DNA from 3 places in the Pediococcus sp. M21F004 genome. Region 2 is predicted to be linked to each of the others. Evidence: predicted binding sites of a transcription regulator. Region 2 holds the regulator's gene; each other region holds the start of a gene.

Region 1 (6,557 bases), 110 kb from region 2:
TTACTTTTAATCTGATTAAGGGATCTGGAGCCACTTCAGATAACCTCGGGAAAAGTTTAATGGGAATCATGCGTGGCACTGATTTTTTGGTGTTCATAGATGTTGCCTTTTTGATTCTATTGTTACTGATTCGATTCATTAAAATTGATACCACACCATTTAAATTTCGATACGCAGTAGCCACCACCATCTTATCTGTTGGGGTGTTTGGCGTAAACTTGGGAATGGCATATAGCAATCGTTCCGGGCTTTTAACGCGAACTTTTGATAATAATTACATCGTTAAGTATTTAGGTCTCCAAACGTACACAGCGTATGATGCAATTAAGACGTATCAAAATAGTGAACAGAAATCGAAAGCTTCAAACAATCAATTGAAGCCGGTTCAAAAATTCTTAAAAGATAATCATATTTCGTCTAACATCCAGTACAAAGGGGTCGCAAAGGGAAAAAATGTCTTTGTCATTCATTTGGAAAGTTTGCAACAATTTGTGATTGATAAAAAGTGGGATGGCCAAGAAATTACGCCGAACTTAAATAAGTTATATCACGAAGACGATACGCTTAGTTTTGATAATTTCTTTAATCAAGTCGGCCAGGGGAAAACGGCCGATGCTGAAATGATGCTTGAAAACTCACTATTTGGTTTAGCAGAAGGATCAGCAATGGTTATGGATGGGACAAGCAATACGCTCCAGAGTATGCCAGCTATTTTAGATCAAAATGGCTACTCGACGGCTTCATTCCATGGGGACGTTCCAAGTTTCTGGAATCGTGATAATGCCTATAAGTCTTTTGGTTACCAATATTTCTTTAGTAAGGAATATTACAAGATCAAACCTGGATATGTCAGTGGTTACGGGATGAAGGATAAACTCTTCTTGAAAGATACTGTTAAGTATATTCAGCAGTTACCTCAACCGTTTTATGCCAAGCTCATCACTGTTTCAAACCATTATCCTTACTTGATTGCCAAGAAGGATGCTTCTATAAAGGCTTGGGATACCGGTGATCCAACGGTTGATCCTTATGTGCAAACTGCGCATTATTTGGACCAATCAATTGGCGAACTCTTAAGTTATCTGAAGAAATCTGGGTTGGATAAGAAGAGTATGCTAGTTCTCTATGGTGATCATTACGGAATTTCAAATAACCATAAAGCAGCTATTGCGAAAATTTTAGGCCTAAAACAAATTGATAATTACAACTTGGCTATGTTCCAGAAAGTGCCTTTCATGATTCACATGGACGGACTAAAGGGTGGCATCAATCATACCTATGGTGGTGAGATAGATGTTATGCCAACGTTAGAAAACCTGATGGGAATTAATGTTTCTGGGGCCATTCAGTTTGGTCAAGATCTCCTTTCAAAGGATCGTAATCAAATTGTTTCCTTTAGGGATGGAGACTTTGTTTCGCCGAAGTACACTAAGTATGGGGGCGATCTGTATCTGACTAAGACGGGACAACAGATTACAGATGAAACGGATACTGAGAAAAAAGAAGTCGCTAAAATTCAAAAGTATGTCAATCAGGAATTATCGTTATCCGATTCCGTTATTAACGGTGATTTACTCCGATTCTCAAAACAAAGCTGGTTTAAAAAAGTCGACAAATCAGATTTTAATTATAAAAAATCGGCGGCATTGAAAGAATTAAGTGAAGCGCAGACGAAGACACCAACCAGTTTATTAAAAGAAAATGACGGAAAATCAACGGAGGATCTCTACAAAACTGACGCACCCGAATTAAAGAGTGAAAGTTCAAGTAGCAGTAGTGATGATAGCAGCAGTTCCAGTTCAGGCTCTAGCTCGAGTTCATCAGCTTCATCGTCATCTTCATCAAAGTAAATTAAAGGAGCTTATATCATTGTTTATAAAACCAGATATGGGCTCCTTTTTGGATACAAAAAAACCAAGTCACCAGGGACTTGGTTTTTACAACTTAACTATTAAGATTTAGAAGATGATGCTTTTTTTGCGGGAGCGAGATCTTCAGTGGATAAGGTAATCTCACCATCGGCAATTTTTGCCACAAGATTTTTTGCATCCGCATGATCAAGATAGTAATCCGCAATGCGATCTTCAATTTGCTCTTGAATGACACGTCGCAAAGGACGAGCACCCATTTTTGGATCATAACCTAATTCGACTAGCTTCTCTTCAACTGGTTCTGTCACATGCACATGTAAGCCTTGAACGGCCAACATTTTATTAACATCACCAATCATTAAGTCAACAATCTTCATTAAGGTTTCCTTAGTGAGTGAATTGAATTCGACAATGTCATCAAACCGGTTTAAAAATTCTGGTTTGAAGTAATTACCTAACTTGTTCAAAACGGAATGCGTTTCACCCTTAGCTGCAGCACCAAATCCGACATCAGCTTCAACATCACCAGTTCCGGCGTTGGAAGTCATGATAATAATCGTGTCTTTAAAACTGACGGTGCGACCTTGTGAATCGGTCAAACGGCCATCATCAAGAATTTGAAGGAACATATGCATGACATCTGGATGAGCTTTTTCAACTTCATCAAGTAAGATCAAGCTGTATGGGTGACGACGAACCTGTTCGGTCAACTGACCAGCCTCTTCGTAGCCAACATAGCCAGGAGGGGAACCAATCAATTTAGAAATTGAATGTGGTTCCATGTACTCACTCATGTCAAAGCGGATCATTGAATCCTCAGAGCCAAAGAGCTCATTAGCTAATTGTTTAGCTAATTCAGTTTTACCAACTCCGGTAGGACCAACGAATAAGAAAGACCCAATTGGTCGGCCAGTGCCATTTAGCCCAATTCGATTTCGCCGAATTGCTCGAGCAATTTTGTTCACGGCTTCGCTTTGACCAATAACTTTGGAGTTCAAATCTTTACCAAGGTTTTGAAGCTGCTCTTGTTCCCGTTTTTGGAGTTCACCAACCGGGATACTAGTTTTTTCTTCAATAATTTGTTCCATATCTTTATCGGTTACAGTAGGAATTTCGTTTTGGTTAGCTGCACCAGACTTGGTTTTTTCTAATTTATTGATTTGGTCACGATAATAAGCGGCTTTTTCATAATCTTCAGCTTTAGTTGCATCTTGCTTGTATTTTTCGGCATTATCAATCTTTTGCTGAATAGTATTTGGATCAACCGTATTAATTGTCAAATTTTTCTTAGAACCTGTTTCATCAAGCAGGTCGATTGCCTTATCAGGTAAGAAACGATCCTGAATGTAGCGTTTTGACAATTTGGCTGCCGCCTCAATTGCTTTATCTGTGTAGTGAACATGGTGATAATCTTCGTATTTCTTTTGAATACCCTTTAAAATCTTGATGGAAGCTTCCACACTAGGTTCGTCGACTTGAACAGGTTGCAAACGACGGGCAAGAGCAGCATCTTTTTCAATATCACGGTATTCATTTAAAGTTGTTGCACCAACAAGTTGGAAATCGCCACGGGCAAGAGCGGGTTTCAAAACGTTACCTGCGTCCATGCCACCTTCAGCGTTACCAGCACCAACAATTTCATGAATTTCATCAATAAAGACGATGGCGTCCTTATTCTTTTGAACTTCTTTCATAAGTTGTTGCATCCGTTGTTCAAACTGTCCTCTAATTCCAGTTCCTTGAACAAGTGAAACAACGTCTAAACGAATAATTTGTTTGTTAATCAATTTTTGAGGAACATCACCAGCCACAATCTTTTCAGCTAGGCCCTCAACAACTGCTGTTTTACCAACACCGGCTTCACCAATTAAAACTGGATTGTTTTTGGTACGACGGTTCAGTATTTCAATAACCCTTGAAATTTCTGTATCGCGTCCAATAACAGGATCAATTTTCCCTTGTTTTGCTAGATCAGTCAGATTTAAGCCGTACTGAGCTAACAGACCACCTTGGCCATTTTGGCGACCACCATTATTATCAGTGGGGCCACTAGGTTGAGTAGGGGGAACCTGTTGACTAAAGTTTTGCGCATTTTCAACGTTACCATTTTGCATAGCACGGAAAATGTCGTCTAGATTTCCAAATCCAAATGGGTCTTGTGCCATATTCGTAGCACCTCCATTTCCAAAATTATTGCCTTCTTGTTGTTTTAGAAGTTGATAGCAATTTTGACAAAGATCAATCTGCCGCTGTTGTCCATTCACATTAACGTGCAGATGAATCGTTGCTTCATTTTTATGACAATTTTGACAAAGCATCTTGCCGTCTCCTTTCGAAAAATCAAAGCTTAAAAAGTTTGACCAACTTTGACCATGAACACATTATACCTCGCATACTAATTTGTGCAAGCAATTTGTTTTCTAAAATTTAGCCTGCTAGAATCGGATAATCAGCCAATGCGCTGGTCACAAAGCTATATTAGCACTTTCATAATTAGAGTGCCAATGTTTGAACTTTTTTATGAAATCAACTAAACTAAAATTATCCAAAAAAGGGTAGGTGATTAAATGGCACGCGACTTTTCAAATTTATTAGAGCAGCTGCGTCAGGGAAGCATCAAGGAATTAATAGTTGAATCGGATGAGTTTCCCGATTTTCAACCTATTTATATGAAGTATGAACAACGAAAAAGAATTATTGGTCAAGCTCAGAGAAACGGAAAAGTGGTTTACCATTTTGAAAGTGATGAAAACGGTAAATCTTAATTTTCTTTTAATTTCGTGAAAGGGCTTGTAATAATTTAGAGAAATTGCTAAAATCAATGGGAAAGGCTGATTATTTGTTAGTAGAATAAATGGTTATTTATTTTTTACTATTAAAAGAAAGCCCTTACCAAATTATATATATATTAAAGGAGATCGATTTATAATGGAAACACGCGACTTTCATATTATTGCAGAAACAGGTATTCATGCTCGTCCAGCTACTTTATTAGTACAGGCAGCTAGCAAATTTAACGCAGACGTTAAGTTAACTTACAAAGACAAATCAGTTAATTTGAAGTCTATTATGGGTGTAATGTCATTAGGTGTTGGCCAGAATGCTGATGTAACAGTTTCTGCCGATGGCGACGACGAAAAAGAAGCAATTGAAGCACTCGCAGATACAATGAAAAAGGAAGGACTTTCTGACTAATGACAAAAGAATTGAAGGGAATTGCTGCCAGTGATGGTGTTGCAATTGCGAAAGCTTACATGCTTGTCGACCCTGATCTGTCATTTGATAAGAAAACAATTGATGATCCAGATGCTGAAATCAAACGACTTAATGCCGCTTTGGACGCATCTAAATCAGAATTAGAGTTAATCAAAAGTAAGGCTTCTGAGAATCTTGGAGAGGATGAAGCCGAGGTTTTTGAAGCACATATTACGATTCTCTCCGATCCTGAATTAATTGGGAATATTGAAGATAAGATCAAGAATGATTCTGTAAATGCAGAACAAGCATTAAAAGATGTAACAGATGGCTTTATTGAAACATTTGAAGCTATGACTGATAACCAATACATGCAAGAACGTGCCGGAGATATCCGTGACGTCACAAAACGTGTAATGAGTCATTTATTAGGTGTTGAATTACCAAATCCAGCCCTGATTAACTCTGAAGTGGTTATTGTAGCGCACGATTTGACTCCAAGTGATACTGCACAATTGGATCGCAAGTATGTCAAAGGCTTTATTACTGATATTGGTGGAAGAACTTCGCATTCAGCAATTATGTCTCGAACACTTGAAATTCCTGCAGTTGTTGGTAGTGAAAAAGCTACAACAGAAATTAAATCCGGAGAAAATGTCGTTATTGACGGAATTCACGGTGTCGCAATTGTTGAACCTGATGCTGACCAAGTTTCTAAGTATGAACTTATGCAAAAAGGATTCTTGGCACAAAAAGCTGAATGGTACAAACTTCGTGACGAAAAGACTTTGTCAAAAGATGGCGTTCACTTTGATTTAGCAGCTAATATTGGTACTCCAGATGATATTAAGGGAGTTGTCGATAATGGTGCTGAAGTAGTCGGCTTGTTCCGTTCTGAATTCTTATACATGGATGCCAGTGAGCTTCCAAGTGAAGATGATCAGTTTAAGGCATACAAAGCCGTTGTTGAAGGCATGAAGGGCAAACAGGTTGTTGTTCGGACAATGGATATTGGTGGAGACAAGCAGTTACCATACTTGCCACTTCCAGAAGAAATGAACCCGTTCTTGGGCTACCGAGCAATTCGGATCAGTCTTGATCGTACAGACTTGTTCCGTACCCAGTTACGCGCATTATTGCGGGCTTCTGCATACGGAAAGCTTGCTATCATGTTCCCAATGATCGCAACCGTTGCTGAATTTAAGAAAGCTAAAGCTATCTTTGAAGATGAAAAACAAAAGATGGTTAAAGCTGGTACTAAGATCGGTGATGAAATCCAAGTTGGTATGATGATGGAAATCCCAGCTGCTGCAATTATTGCAGATAAGTTAGCTAAGTATGTTGACTTCTTCAGTATTGGTACCAACGATTTGATTCAGTATTCATTTGCTGCTGATCGTGGTAACGAAAAAGTTTCATACCTATATCAACCATATAATCCATCATTGTTACGTTTAATCAAACGTACAATTGATGCTTCTCATGCAGAAG
Region 2 (6,557 bases):
GATTGCTTGCATTATTCCTTATACAAGTCCAGATTTGTTAGGATCTTCGGCAAGTGACGTTAAGATCAGTCCGTTCACCTTAGTCTTTCAACGAGCCGGGTTAGCCGGAGCAGCAAGTATCATGAATGCAGTTATTTTGACGTCGGTCATCTCTTCGGCAAATTCAGGGATGTATGCTTCCACAAGAATGTTATACTCATTGGCTTTACAAGGGTATGCTCCAAAAACATTTGGATTAACAACAAAACGAGGAATCCCTTTAATGGCCTTGATTGGGACGACCATTGTTGGTGCGTTGACCTTTATCTCAAGTATTGAAGGCCCCCATATCTATATGTGGTTGGTTGCAGCAAGTGGTTTGACCGGATTTATTGCCTGGCTGGGGATTGCTATTTCTCATTTTCGTTTTCGTCGCGCATTTGTTAAACAAGGACACAAAGTGGAAGAACTTAAGTATCATGCAAAATGGTTTCCATTTGGACCGATATTTGCTTTTGTAATTTGTTTGTTGGTCATTGCTGGCCAGGATCTTCATTCTTTTGCGACGTTTAACTGGGAAGCAATTGGAATTAGTTATATTAGTGTGCCAATCTTTATCGTTTTGTACGTATTCTATAAAGTGAAATATCATACGCATATTATTCCGTTGGATGAAGTTGATTTAACGCAACCCGATTTTATTTTAAAGTCTCGAAAAATCAAGAAATAAGTGTATAATGCAAGATGCTGTAATAAAAGAGAAATCATGGTAATTGGTTGATTTTTAAAACCATATATTGTTTTTGAATCTGAACATGCTACAATATATAGTATTAAAAGATGAATAAAGGGGAACTTCGAATGATTGCATTATCAGGTCCAATTGGAGCAGGAAAAACAACGTTAACGGAAATTTTATCTCAACATTTAGGCACAAAAGCTTATTATGAATCAGTTGATGATAACCAAATTTTGCCACTTTTTTACAAAGACCCTAAGCGCTACGCATTTTTACTGCAAATTTATTTTTTGAATCGACGTTTAGATGGCATCAAAGAAGCTTTTCAGACTAAAAATAGTGTGATGGATCGTTCGATTTATGAAGATTCACTTCTTTTCCATTTGAATGCAGATTTAGGACGGGCAACCAAGACAGAAGTGCAAATTTACGATTCTTTATTAACTAATATGATGGAAGAATTACCAGAAACTCATTATAAGAAAAATCCGGATTTATTGATTGATATCAACATTTCCTTTGATACGATGTTAAATCGGATTCAAAAACGAGGCCGTTCTTACGAACAAATTGATAATGACCCTAGCTTGTATGAATATTATCAGGATTTGAATCATCGTTATGCTGAATGGTATGACAATTATAACGAAAGCCCTAAGATTCAGATTGACGGGGATCAGTTCGATTTTGTGGAAGACCCACAGGCCCGTGAAAAGGTCATTCAAATTGTGGATCAAAAAATTGCTGAAATTTAGTTGTTTCTTGGAACTTTTTCGGTTATGATAAGTGTAAATAGTAAACGTGAAGCCTTTTTTAAGTAGATTTAAAGCGAGATAGAGCTAGTGAAAGCTATCAATCGAAACTCCGAGAGGCAAAAGCGGGTGAGTAATATCACACGGCTGCGGTCGTTAACCATAATTGAGGGTGCTGGTAACAGCAAACTTGGGTGGTACCGCGAAATAAAGTCTTTTCGTCCCAATTGATGGGATGAGAAGGCTTTTTATTGTGTAATTAAAAATTAGGAGGTTTTAATAATGTTAGATTTAAAAGAAATTCGAAATAATACGGATTATATTAAGGAACGCTTAGGCACACGAGGAATTGATCCAAAAGAAATTGATAAGCTTTTAGACATGGACCAAAAACGTCGAGATTTGATTGTTGAAAGTGAAAATTTGAAGAAGACCCGAAATGAAGTGTCAGATCAAATTTCGCAGTTAAAACGCAATAAAGAAGATGCCAACGATAAAATTACAGAGATGCGTAAAGTCGGGGGCGAAATCAAAGAACTTGATCAACAGCTTCAAACTTTAACTGAAGGAGTTCAGAACAAGGCTGCGCATTTGCCAAATATCCCTAATAAAACAGTTCCAATTAGTTTGACGGAAGAAGGCAGCGTTGAGCTTCGTAAAGTTGGCAAGCCTCGCGAATTTTCGTTTAGTCCTAAACCCCATTGGGAAATTGGTGAAGATTTAGGTATCTTAGATTTTGAACGAGCAGCCAAAGTTTCTGGTAGTCGTTTTGTGTACTATGTAGGACTTGGTGCTCGACTTGAACGTGCCGTATACAACTTTTTCTTAGATCAAAACACTGAAGCCGGATATACAGAAATGATTCCCCCCTACATGGTTAATGACGATTCTATGTTTGGCACAGGTCAATTTCCAAAGTTTAAAGAAACGCATGCTGGGTACGAAATTCAAGATAGTGACCTGACCTTAATTCCTACTGCTGAAGTACCATTGGTCAATTTCCATCGCAATGAAATTCTGGATGCTGATACGTTACCAATCAGTGAGACTGCCTTATCACCTGCATTTCGTTCAGAAGCCGGAAGCGCAGGCCGAGATACCCGAGGTTTGATTCGGATGCACCAATTCAATAAGGTAGAAATGGTGAAGTTCACCAAACCCGAAGATTCATGGAATGAGCTTGAAAAGCTGACAAATCAAGCCGAAAGTTTATTAAAACTGTTGAAGTTACCGTATCATGTGATTACGTTAACCACTAGTGATATGAGCTTTACAGCGGCAATGACACATGATTTGGAAGTCTGGATTCCAGCCCAAAATATGTATCGAGAAATCTCTAGTTGTTCAAACTGTACAGATTTTCAAGCCCGACGCGCACAGATTCGGTATCGTGATGACCAAGGAAAACTACAGTACGTGCATACCTTGAACGGTTCCGGATTAGCGGTTGGACGAACAGTTGCAGCCATTTTAGAAAATTATCAAAATGAAGATGGTTCAGTAACGGTTCCCGAAGCATTGATTCCATATATGGGTGGCATAACGAAGATTACTAAATAGGTAAGTCGGAAAGCTCGTTTTTTAGACAAATAATTTTTGCGACAACTACAAAATGTTATTGACAATTACTAATGGTCAATGATAATATTATGTAGTTGTCATTTGATGGAGGATTAGCTCAGTTGGGAGAGCGTCTGCCTTACAAGCAGAGGGTCACAGGTTCGAGCCCTGTATCCTCCATTGAGCCGTTAGCTCAGTTGGTAGAGCATCTGACTTTTAATCAGAGGGTCGGCAGTTCGAGACTGCCACGGCTCATTTACACATATAAGCATTGCGGGCGTGGCGGAATTGGCAGACGCGCAAGATTTAGGTTCTTGTATCGAAAGATGTAAGGGTTCGAGTCCCTTCGCCCGCACTTCTAATTAATAGATATTATTAATTAGCCGACTTAGCTCAGTTGGCAGAGCATCTGTCTTGTAAACAGGGGGTCGGAGGTTCGAATCCTCTAGTCGGCATTCACCAATTTAATAACTTTGCGGAAGTAGTTCAGTGGTAGAACATCACCTTGCCATGGTGGGGGTCGCGAGTTCGAATCTCGTCTTCCGCTTTGTAGTTTTATAACTACAAGCACATAAGCATTGCCGGGGTGGCGGAATTGGCAGACGCACAGGACTTAAAATCCTGCGGTCAGTGATGACCGTACCGGTTCGATCCCGGTCCTCGGCATTTAATAAGCACCCATAGCGCAATTGGATAGAGTGTCTGACTACGAATCAGAAGGTTGTAGGTTCGACTCCTACTGGGTGCATCATTATTATTAAAGCTTACTGTTTAATCAGTAGACTGAATAAGTTAAAATGCCAACTGTGAGTTTTTATAAGTTGGCATTTTAATTAGTTTGATAATATGAGCGGGAAGTAGCTCAGCTTGGTAGAGCACCTGGTTTGGGACCAGGGGGTCGCAGGTTCGAATCCTGTCTTCCCGATTAAGCACTAAGACGGTGGAAAAGTGCCCTTACGTAAGAATTACCCACTTAAAGTTATTTACCAGTAACGGGAAGTAGCTCAGCTTGGTAGAGCACCACGTTCGGGACGTGGGGGTCGCAGGTTCAAATCCTGTTTTCCCGATAATGGAAAATAAGAAAGTCACGAAGTCAAACTCGTGGCTTTTTTATTTTTTAAAAGTGAAGCAATTAATTAAAATCTTAAAAACAATAATTTATCCCTAAAAATAGCTGTCATTAGTGCGAACCACCTTAGAAAGTTAAAAAACTTTGCTTTTTAATGAGAGTTTCGTATAATGAAAGTCAACATTAGTCAAAGATGCAAGAAAGGGTGTGCAAAATGAGTCAAAACATTTCCGATATCATTGAAAAATATTTAAAACAAATTTTGGCTGATTCAGAGGAAATTGAGATTCGGCGCTCGGAGATTGCTGACTTGTTTGATGTTGTGCCTTCTCAAATTAATTATGTCATTAAGACCCGTTTTACCATTCAAAATGGCTATGTAGTAGAAAGTAAACGTGGTGGTGGTGGCTACATCCGGATTGAAAAAGTCAAATTACTTGATGATTTGGATGTTTTAGATACACTTATTCAAGTGATTGGTGAGGCCATCAATCAACGAGACGCTCTCTCCATCGTTAAAAGTTTGTACGAGGACGATGTCATTGACAAAAGAGAAGGAAACTTGATTTTGGCGGCAATTGACAAGAAAACTTTAGCAATGAGTGATCGTGTTGAGGAAGATCAGTTACGAGCGAGAATTTTAATTGGAATTTTAAATCATTTACGGTATGAGAGCTAAAAAGAAAGTAGGGTGTTAACATGGATAACTTATTTACACCAAGTGCAAAGAATGTTTTGGCTATTTCGCAAGAACAAGCTAAGCGTTTTAAACACCAAGCAGTAGGAACAGAACACTTATTGTTGGCCCTAGCGATAGAAAAGAACGGCATTGCCTACAAAGTATTTCAGCAGTTTTCGGTCACGGAAACAGATATTGTGGAAGAAATTGAACGTTTTACAGGCTATGGGACTTTAAAAAATATTGGCGCTAACGATTATTTGCCATACTCACCAAAGGCCAAGGAAGTTTTGGCAACTGCTGGTGATGAGGCTAAGCGATTAGGTGCTGCTAAAATTGGCACAGAGCATTTACTGTTGGCTCTATTGAGTGATGAAAACATTTTGTCATCTCGGATTTTAATCAGTTTGGACATGGATCTTGCTCAAACACGCAAGGTTATTTTACGCAAATTGGGGGTCAGTGCTTCGGCACAGATTCGCCAAAATCAAGCGCAAACTCGGCGAGGGGCCAAACCTCAAGGTACACCAACGTTAGATTCAGTGGCGCGTAATATGAGTCAGATGGCCCAAGATGGTCAGATTGATCCAGTGATTGGCCGTGAAAAAGAAGTTAAACGAGTGATTCAAATTTTGAGTCGCCGTACAAAAAATAACCCAGTTTTAATTGGTGAACCAGGCGTTGGTAAGACAGCGATTGCTGAGGGCCTTGCCCAACGCATGATTGATGGCAATGTGCCTGCAGATCTTGCTAACAAGCGATTGATGATGCTTGATATGGGATCACTTGTAGCTGGCACAAAATATCGTGGTGAATTTGAAGATCGCCTTAAAAAAGTGATTGATGAAATCCATGAAGATGGTCATATTGTATTGTTTATTGATGAACTGCATACGTTGATCGGTGCCGGTGGTGCTGAAGGGGCGATTGATGCTTCTAATATTTTGAAGCCAGCCTTAGCTCGTGGTGAATTACAAACAATCGGTGCGACCACTCTAAATGAGTATCAAAAATATATTGAAACAGATGCAGCTTTAGAACGACGGTTTGCCAAGGTTGAAGTTGATGAACCTACGACCGAAGAATCTGTTCAGATTTTACGGGGACTACGACCAAAATATGAAGAACATCACCATGTCGCAATTACCGATGATGCCATCAAACAAGCTGTGTCATTATCAGATCGATACATTAGTGATCGCTTTTTACCAGATAAAGCCATTGATTTAATGGATGAAGCGGCCGCTAAAGTTAGAATTGATCAAATGGGTGAAACCAAGAAATCAACTTCTGAAACTAAATTACAAAAATTGACGGATGAAAAAGAAGCTGCAATTGAAGCACAAGATTTTGAGGAAGCTCAAAAGATCAGAGTTAAAGAAGAAAAACTACGCAATAAAATTGAAAAAGCTCAGGCTAATTCTCAAGACGAAGATAAAAAGCCTAAGTATCAATTACAAGAAACTGCAGAAGACGTTGCACAAGTTGTTTCTGAATGGACCGGGGTGCCACTCACTCAGTTACAGAAAACAGAAAGCGATCGTTTAGTTAACTTGGAATCAATCTTGCACAAACGGGTGATTGGCCAAGAAGAAGCTGTTTCGGCAGTTTCACGGGCAATCAGACGTGCTCGGAATGGTTTAAAAGATCCTGGGCGCCCAATTGGCTCATTTATGTTCTTAGGACCAACCGGAGTCGGAAAAACTGAGCTGGCAAAAGCTTTGGCAGAAGCAATGTTTGGATCGGAAGACAATATGATTCGCATTGATATGTCAGAGT
Region 3 (6,557 bases), 930 kb from region 2:
CACTATTACATTATTACCCTCTGGTAACATTTTTGCAAGTGTATCGTTAAGAATTGTTCCCATTCCATCAAGAACGCGATCTTGATGATCACTATCTCCAGAAATAATAAAACAACGATCAATATTAAGAATCTGTGCTAGTTCCCGTTCCGATTGTTGTAAACCTAACATGCCATCGACCATATTACTTAAACCGTTTAAAGCAGAACGGCCTTCCTTAGTCAATGTCATCCCTGCTGGGGAAGCTTGAATCATCCCCAACTGCCTCAACATATCAGTATGTGTTCGTAAGACTCGTTCACTCATATTAAGATGAATGGCCAATCCACGACGACCAATTGGAGCCATCAGGGCAATTGATCGTAAGACTGAGAAACGTTTTAAAAAAACGTCTATCATGTCTGGTGCGATTGCTTCTAGCCATTTTAGCTCATTTTGCATGATCTCTCTGCTCCCAATTGGGACGTAAGTCGTCCATATGTGTCATTGAACGACCCGACAAATTCAAAATAATTGGCATACACCTAATCAAGTTATTTTTCGGTTGTATACCACTCACTTACATATTGAATTATATCAGGAGCCGCTCTTCATTGCAACTCAAACCCCTATGCAATCTTAAACGTTTTCTTAACCAACCCTCTAATCTGCTTCATACCGCTTTCGTGCCGATGATGACGGAATATTCAAACTTTCTCGATATTTTGCAACTGTCCGTCTAGAAACCTCAATCTTACGTTCTGCCAATTGTTTAACAATTTTTGCATCAGATAATGGTTTACGCTTATCCTCTTCATGAATAAACTTCTGCAATAACTGCTTCACTGTATCAACCGATAAGCCTTCTGGTGATGCATCTGTCTTAGCCACAGCGCTACTAAAAAATGATTTAAGTTCAAAAGTACCAAAGCGCGTTTGTAAATACTTGCCATTGACTGCCCGACTAATTGTGGATTCATGTAAACCCAATTTCAAGGCCACATCTTGTAACAGCAGCGGCCTCAATTCTTTGGTCTTTTCAAGGAAGAAAGCCTGTTGATGTTCAACTAAAACTCTTCCAACCCGTAAAATTGTGTTTTCTCTTTGTTGTAAGCTTCGAGAAATCCAATCGTACTCTTTCTTTTTCCCTTTGACATAGTCCGTTACTTCACTATCTTTTCGTTGTAACATCTTTTGAAAATAACGTTGTTGGAAATGCACGGCAGGTTTAGCCGATCGCGACATTCGAATACTAAGTTCTCCCTCCTCATTTTCCACAATCAAATCTGGAAAAATATATTGAGGACCCTCGTCATTAAAACGAGCGCCTGGCTTCGGGGTTAAGGTCCGGATATAATCAAAAATTTCTTGAATCTCTGCCAAAGTCATTTCTTGCTGCTTAGCAATTAAGGCCCATTTTTTATTTGCTAACTCCTCAAAATTTTCCTTTAAAAGCGTGATCGCATTTTTTGGTGCCCAATCATCGCTCTCAGCCTGAAGTAAAAGACTCTCTTGCAAATTTCTCGCCCCAACGCCCGGCGGATCCAGTTGCTGAATTAACGTTACAGCATCCACCATATCAACCTTGTTACTCCCGGTTTTTTCCATCGCGTCTTCAAGTGAAATGTCCAAGTAGCCATCTTGATCAATATACTCAAGTAAAAATAAAACTAAATTCCGTAAGGGAGTATCTCGCAGTGTGAGATGAATCTGATCAAGTAAATATTCAAACAAGGATTGATGACTGTCATTTGGAATTTGATTCATATAATTTTCATCAACTGATTGTGAAGATGATCTGGACTGCGAACTAATTGGTAGATCTTCTCGACTAGTTGACACATTAATTAATGGATTTTCCAACGCCTTTTGGTTCAAAAAATTTTGTAATTCTTCAACATTATATTGTAGAACTTGAATCGATTGCTGCAACGTCTGGGTCATTGCTAACCGTTGAGCTTGTTTTTGATGTTGATGTAGGCCCTGTTGAATAGCCAAGTAGATCACCTCTTTTTAAATAGCTTGTTTTTTTAAAGTGAATACAGTAAAATTAAAAGGTAGTTTGCGCCGTTAGTGTAGTGGATCGCACGTGAGATTCCGGTTCTTGAGACGCGGGTTCGACTCCCGCATGGCGCATTTTTTTGTACCCAAAATTATTTTAGCCTTTTCAAAAATGTTGTTTCGTCACTGTTGAAAGGGTGTTCATAGTCTTCTAATTATTAAACACTAGTTATTAGATGTCAAACAAAATCATTTAAAAACAATAGTTGCCCACATTTTACAAAATAAAGATAAACCTTATTTAGAGCTGATTATCTTCAGCTCTTTTTTAGAACAAATCACTACCTTTACCATCCACCACACAAAAGTGAAAAAGATTAGAAACATGTTCTCAGGCCTTGTATCATGCCACTGTGATGCTTGATGGAAGCTAGTATTAAGGGGATTAATCAAAAAAAGATTCAAAGCGAGTAAAATTGTTTGACCTTTTTTGACCTTGGCGTTAAGCTATTACTATATTAGTGATGAACTAATAAAATAAAAAATTAAATTTAAAGGGAGGCTACTAAGTTATGAACTTAGTTCCAACAGTTATTGAACAATCATCACGTGGCGAACGTGCTTATGATATCTATTCCCGTTTGTTGAAGGATCGAATCATTATGCTTTCCGGTGCTATCGATGATGACGTTGCTAACTCAATTATTGCCCAGCTTTTGTTTCTTGATGCCCAAGACTCTGAGAAAGATATTTACCTATATATCAACTCTCCCGGTGGTGTTGTAACTGCCGGCCTTGCAATTTACGATACAATGAACTTCATCAAATCTGATGTTCAAACAATCGTAATGGGGATGGCTGCATCTATGGCTAGTGTATTGGCATCGTCTGGTACAAAGGGCAAGCGTTTTGCTTTACCTCATTCAGAAGTGTTGATTCATCAGCCATCTGGTGGTGCTCAAGGACAACAAACTGAAATTGAAATTGTCGCAGAAGAAATTCTAAAGACACGTAAACAATTGAACCAAATCTTGGCTGACAATTCTGGTCAACCATTGAAAGTTATTAATCGTGATACCGAGCGTGATCATTACTTTACAGCTCAAGAAGCTGTTGATTACGGCTTGATTGACGGAATTATGGCCAATAACGAAGATTTAAAGAAGTAACATTTCAGATATTCAAAAAAAGACACTGAGTTTTTATAACTCGGTGTCTTTTTTTGTTTACAGACTCTACGCACGTAATTTATCTGCATATTCATTTAATTTTCGTAGTCGATGGTTAATCCCCGATTTTGAAATTGCACCACTTGGAATCAACTCGCCCAATTCCTTTAAACTGACTTCTTGATTATCCAATCTAACTCGCGCAACCTCTTGAAGTTTTGGTGGTAATTTATTAATTCCTACCATTTCATCAATATATTTAATGTTATTGATTTGTTTACTCGAAGCGTTAGCAACTTTCGTCAAATTAGCATTTTCGCAATTTACAAGCCGATTAACAGAATTGCGCATATCACGAAGAATCCGAACGTCCTCAAATTTCAGCATCGAATTGGTTGCTCCAATTAAAGATAGGAAGTCCGCAATTCGTTCCGCTTCCTTCAAATAGACAATATATCCGCTACGTCGCTCAGTCGAACGCGCATTTAAATGATATCGATTCATCCATTCAGTCAACATTGCGTTGTGTGTTTCATATAAAGAATAAATTTCCAAGTGATATCGACTTGTTTCAGGATTATTAACTGATCCTCCAGCCAAAAATGCACCTCTTAAATAAGAACGGATTTCACCCTCAGTTGTCAGTAAATCATCAGGCACTTTCTCATTAATCTGAAAACCATTCGTTAAAATAGATAAATCTTCCAGAATAGCTTGGGCATTTGTCATCAAACGGACAATATAAAGATTATTTTTCTTGAGCTTCATTTTGCGACGAACAATTAATTCCCCTTCAACAGAGTAAAAATCCTTTAATAGTGTGTAAATTCGTCGCGCAATTGCGGGATTTTCGGTTTGCACACTTAACACTAACTGATGATGAACCAAATTAATTGAACCATTCATGCGAATAAGAGCCATCAATTCAGCTTTTGCATTTTCAGGATGGACTTCAATCCCAGTTAGCTCTTTTTTTACTTCACTTGCATACGACACGAAAATCCCTTCCTTCTAAATTATAATTTTTCTTGCTAACAATTCTTCAAAACACACTGTTTAGTCACAGGCTTTAGGATTTCCTGCCATATTAAACAATTCTTCGGCCACCCGATCACCATCATGAAAAGCTCCGTGGTCGCGCAAACTAAGAAAGTTATTGGAAACCACCCGACAGTTTTGAGCTCTTAAGCCTTTAAAATCGGATCCAACTTGAGTAGAATACTCGTCGTAACGATCATAATCCATGTAGTCATCAGGTACCTTAGCTGTATTTACGAGCACAGTATCGACGAAATTTTGTCCCAAGTGCTCATTCAACACCCGAACATGATCGGAGTCCGTGAAGTTATCCGTTTCGCCTTTTTGAGTCATAATGTTACAAATGTACACAACCTCTGCTGTGGTTTTTAAAACCGCATCCCCAATGTTTGAAATCATCAGATTAGGGAGAATGCTCGTGAATAAGCTTCCGGGTCCAAGCACGATTTCATCCGCATCTAAAATAGCGTCAATGGCCTCTTGAACAGCATGTGGCTTTTCATTCGCCTTCCAAGAGGTTGGCTCTACCCAAATTCGTTTAATTGTTTTATGGGCGGCAGTAATTTCAGACTCTCCTGCCAATTGACTGCCATCACTAAATTCGGCATGAAGCACAAGCGGTTCATCTGAGGCTGGGTAAATATGACCATCAACCTTCATCATTTCGGAAAGTTCCTGGACCGCAGTAAAAATTCCCGATTTCATTTCCGATAAAGCCGCAATAATTAGGTTCCCAATTGCATGTCCAGATAAGAAACTATCATTACTTTTAAATCGATATTGAAAAATATCGAGTTCTAGTTTTGGCAAATCAGAAAGCGCCACAATCACATTACGAATGTCGCCAGGGGGCACAACGTTGACGTAGTTTCGAATGACGCCTGAGGACCCCCCATCATCAGCGACTGTAACAATGGCTGTGATGTCTGCATTTTGTTTTTTTAAGCTTTTTAAGATGACCGGTAAACCAGTCCCACCACCAATCACCACAAATTTAGGGCGATTTTTTGCCGCATGTTTCTTTGTCATGATCGATTCACAGTTTCCTTTCGCTTGTTCATATCACGATGTTGAATATGAACAGTATAGTCGGACTCCAAATCTTCAGCAACACGCTTTGCAATCGCCACAGACCGGTGTTGACCGCCTGTACAGCCAATTGCAATTGTGACTGTCGACTTGCCTTCTTTTTGATAACCAGGCATTACATATTTTAATAATGAAATAAAATGATTATAGAATTTTTCAGTAACAGGTTGTTCCATCACATACTTGTACACAGCATCGTCTAAGCCAGACTTACTCTTTAGCTCTGGCACATAATAAGGGTTAGGTAAGAATCGAACGTCCATCACGATATCTGCATCAATTGGGAGCCCATATTTAAAACCAAAAGAAACCACTTCGATATGGAATTTCCCTGTTGCACCTTCTGTACCAAAATTCTCAAAAATCTGTTCTCGTAATTCACGCGGTGTCATTGAAGTGGTGTCAATCACATATTGCGCATTTGAACGGATTGGGGCCAAAAGTTCTCGTTCCTTACGCACACCATCAATCACACGGCCATCCATTGCTAGCGGATGCGAACGACGTGTTTCTTTATAGCGAGAAATTAATTCCTTATCGGATGTGTCTAGAAAAAGAATTTGAGAATCAATTGTAGCTGGCTCTGAATCCTCATCCGTAAGCATGTGTAAAATTTGGTCATAAAAAGCACGTGACCTTAAATCCACAACCAAGGCAACCTTGTTAATCTTCCCAGACTCTTTAACCAATTCCCAAAACTTAGGTAAGAGTGCGGGTGGCATGTTATCCACACAGAAAAAGCCAAGGTCTTCAAAGCTTTGCATGGCAACTGTTTTCCCAGCTCCACTCATTCCGGTTACAATGACTAATTGCATTTTTTCATCTGTCATTTAAATATCCCCCGTTCATGATAGCTCATTATAACACACCGGGTGTTTCATTTTAAGCTTCGCGCCAAATTTAAAGCTGTCTTAAGTTATGACAGGTAATTAAATTTACGCCTTGCTCTATGAAAAAATCCTCCATGCCATTTAAATTACAAAAAAATCGAAACACCTTCTTTAATAGTCGAGGTGATTTCGATTTTTTTATTAGGCTTTTGCGTCAGTCAAAGAAACTTCTGTAGTCCGTTTCTTATCACGTTTTAAAATCGGCTTTAAATACTGCCCAGTATAACTTTCCTTTACTTCAGCAACTTGTTCAGGTGTACCTGTTGCGACAATTGAACCACCGCCGGCCCCGCCTTCTGGTCCAAGGTCAATTAAATAGTCAGCCGTTTTAATGACATCCAGATTATGTTCGATAACCAAAACGGTATTGCCTTTATCTACTAATCGCTGC

The links. The regulator CtsR, encoded in region 2, represses protease genes until heat stress. The targets are predictions, from matches to a motif close to TTGGTCAAAAAAGGTCAAANA.
Region 1: ACLHK8_RS03345 (ATP-dependent Clp protease ATP-binding subunit) is a predicted target of CtsR. The motif match lies at 4,225-4,245, and genes of this name have one in related genera.
Region 3: clpP (ATP-dependent Clp endopeptidase proteolytic subunit ClpP) is a predicted target of CtsR. The motif match lies at 2,458-2,478, and genes of this name have one in related genera.

The regions. Positions count from the first base shown of each region.
Region 1 covers NZ_CP177314.1:631,442-637,998, reverse strand. The annotation lists gene ACLHK8_RS03350 (LTA synthase family protein) at 1-1,850, shown strand, start outside; gene ACLHK8_RS03345 (ATP-dependent Clp protease ATP-binding subunit) at 1,952-4,189, opposite strand; gene ACLHK8_RS03340 (hypothetical protein) at 4,439-4,636, shown strand; gene ACLHK8_RS03335 (phosphocarrier protein HPr) at 4,800-5,066, shown strand; gene ptsP (phosphoenolpyruvate--protein phosphotransferase) at 5,066-6,557, shown strand, end outside.
Region 2 covers NZ_CP177314.1:737,407-743,963, reverse strand. The annotation lists gene ACLHK8_RS03955 (amino acid permease) at 1-709, shown strand, start outside; gene ACLHK8_RS03950 (deoxynucleoside kinase) at 841-1,473, shown strand; gene serS (serine--tRNA ligase) at 1,753-3,030, shown strand; tRNA gene ACLHK8_RS03940 (tRNA-Val) at 3,138-3,210, shown strand; tRNA gene ACLHK8_RS03935 (tRNA-Lys) at 3,213-3,285, shown strand; tRNA gene ACLHK8_RS03930 (tRNA-Leu) at 3,304-3,385, shown strand; tRNA gene ACLHK8_RS03925 (tRNA-Thr) at 3,413-3,485, shown strand; tRNA gene ACLHK8_RS03920 (tRNA-Gly) at 3,506-3,577, shown strand; tRNA gene ACLHK8_RS03915 (tRNA-Leu) at 3,611-3,696, shown strand; tRNA gene ACLHK8_RS03910 (tRNA-Arg) at 3,705-3,778, shown strand; tRNA gene ACLHK8_RS03905 (tRNA-Pro) at 3,882-3,955, shown strand; tRNA gene ACLHK8_RS03900 (tRNA-Pro) at 4,024-4,097, shown strand; gene ACLHK8_RS03895 (CtsR family transcriptional regulator) at 4,314-4,778, shown strand; gene ACLHK8_RS03890 (ATP-dependent Clp protease ATP-binding subunit) at 4,799-6,557, shown strand, end outside.
Region 3 covers NZ_CP177314.1:1,902,138-1,908,694, reverse strand. The annotation lists gene ACLHK8_RS09480 (sugar-binding transcriptional regulator) at 1-441, opposite strand, end outside; gene rpoN (RNA polymerase factor sigma-54) at 643-1,977, opposite strand; tRNA gene ACLHK8_RS09470 (tRNA-Arg) at 2,044-2,115, shown strand; gene clpP (ATP-dependent Clp endopeptidase proteolytic subunit ClpP) at 2,553-3,149, shown strand; gene whiA (DNA-binding protein WhiA) at 3,216-4,145, opposite strand; gene ACLHK8_RS09455 (gluconeogenesis factor YvcK family protein) at 4,206-5,216, opposite strand; gene rapZ (RNase adapter RapZ) at 5,213-6,106, opposite strand; gene uvrA (excinuclease ABC subunit UvrA) at 6,308-6,557, opposite strand, start outside.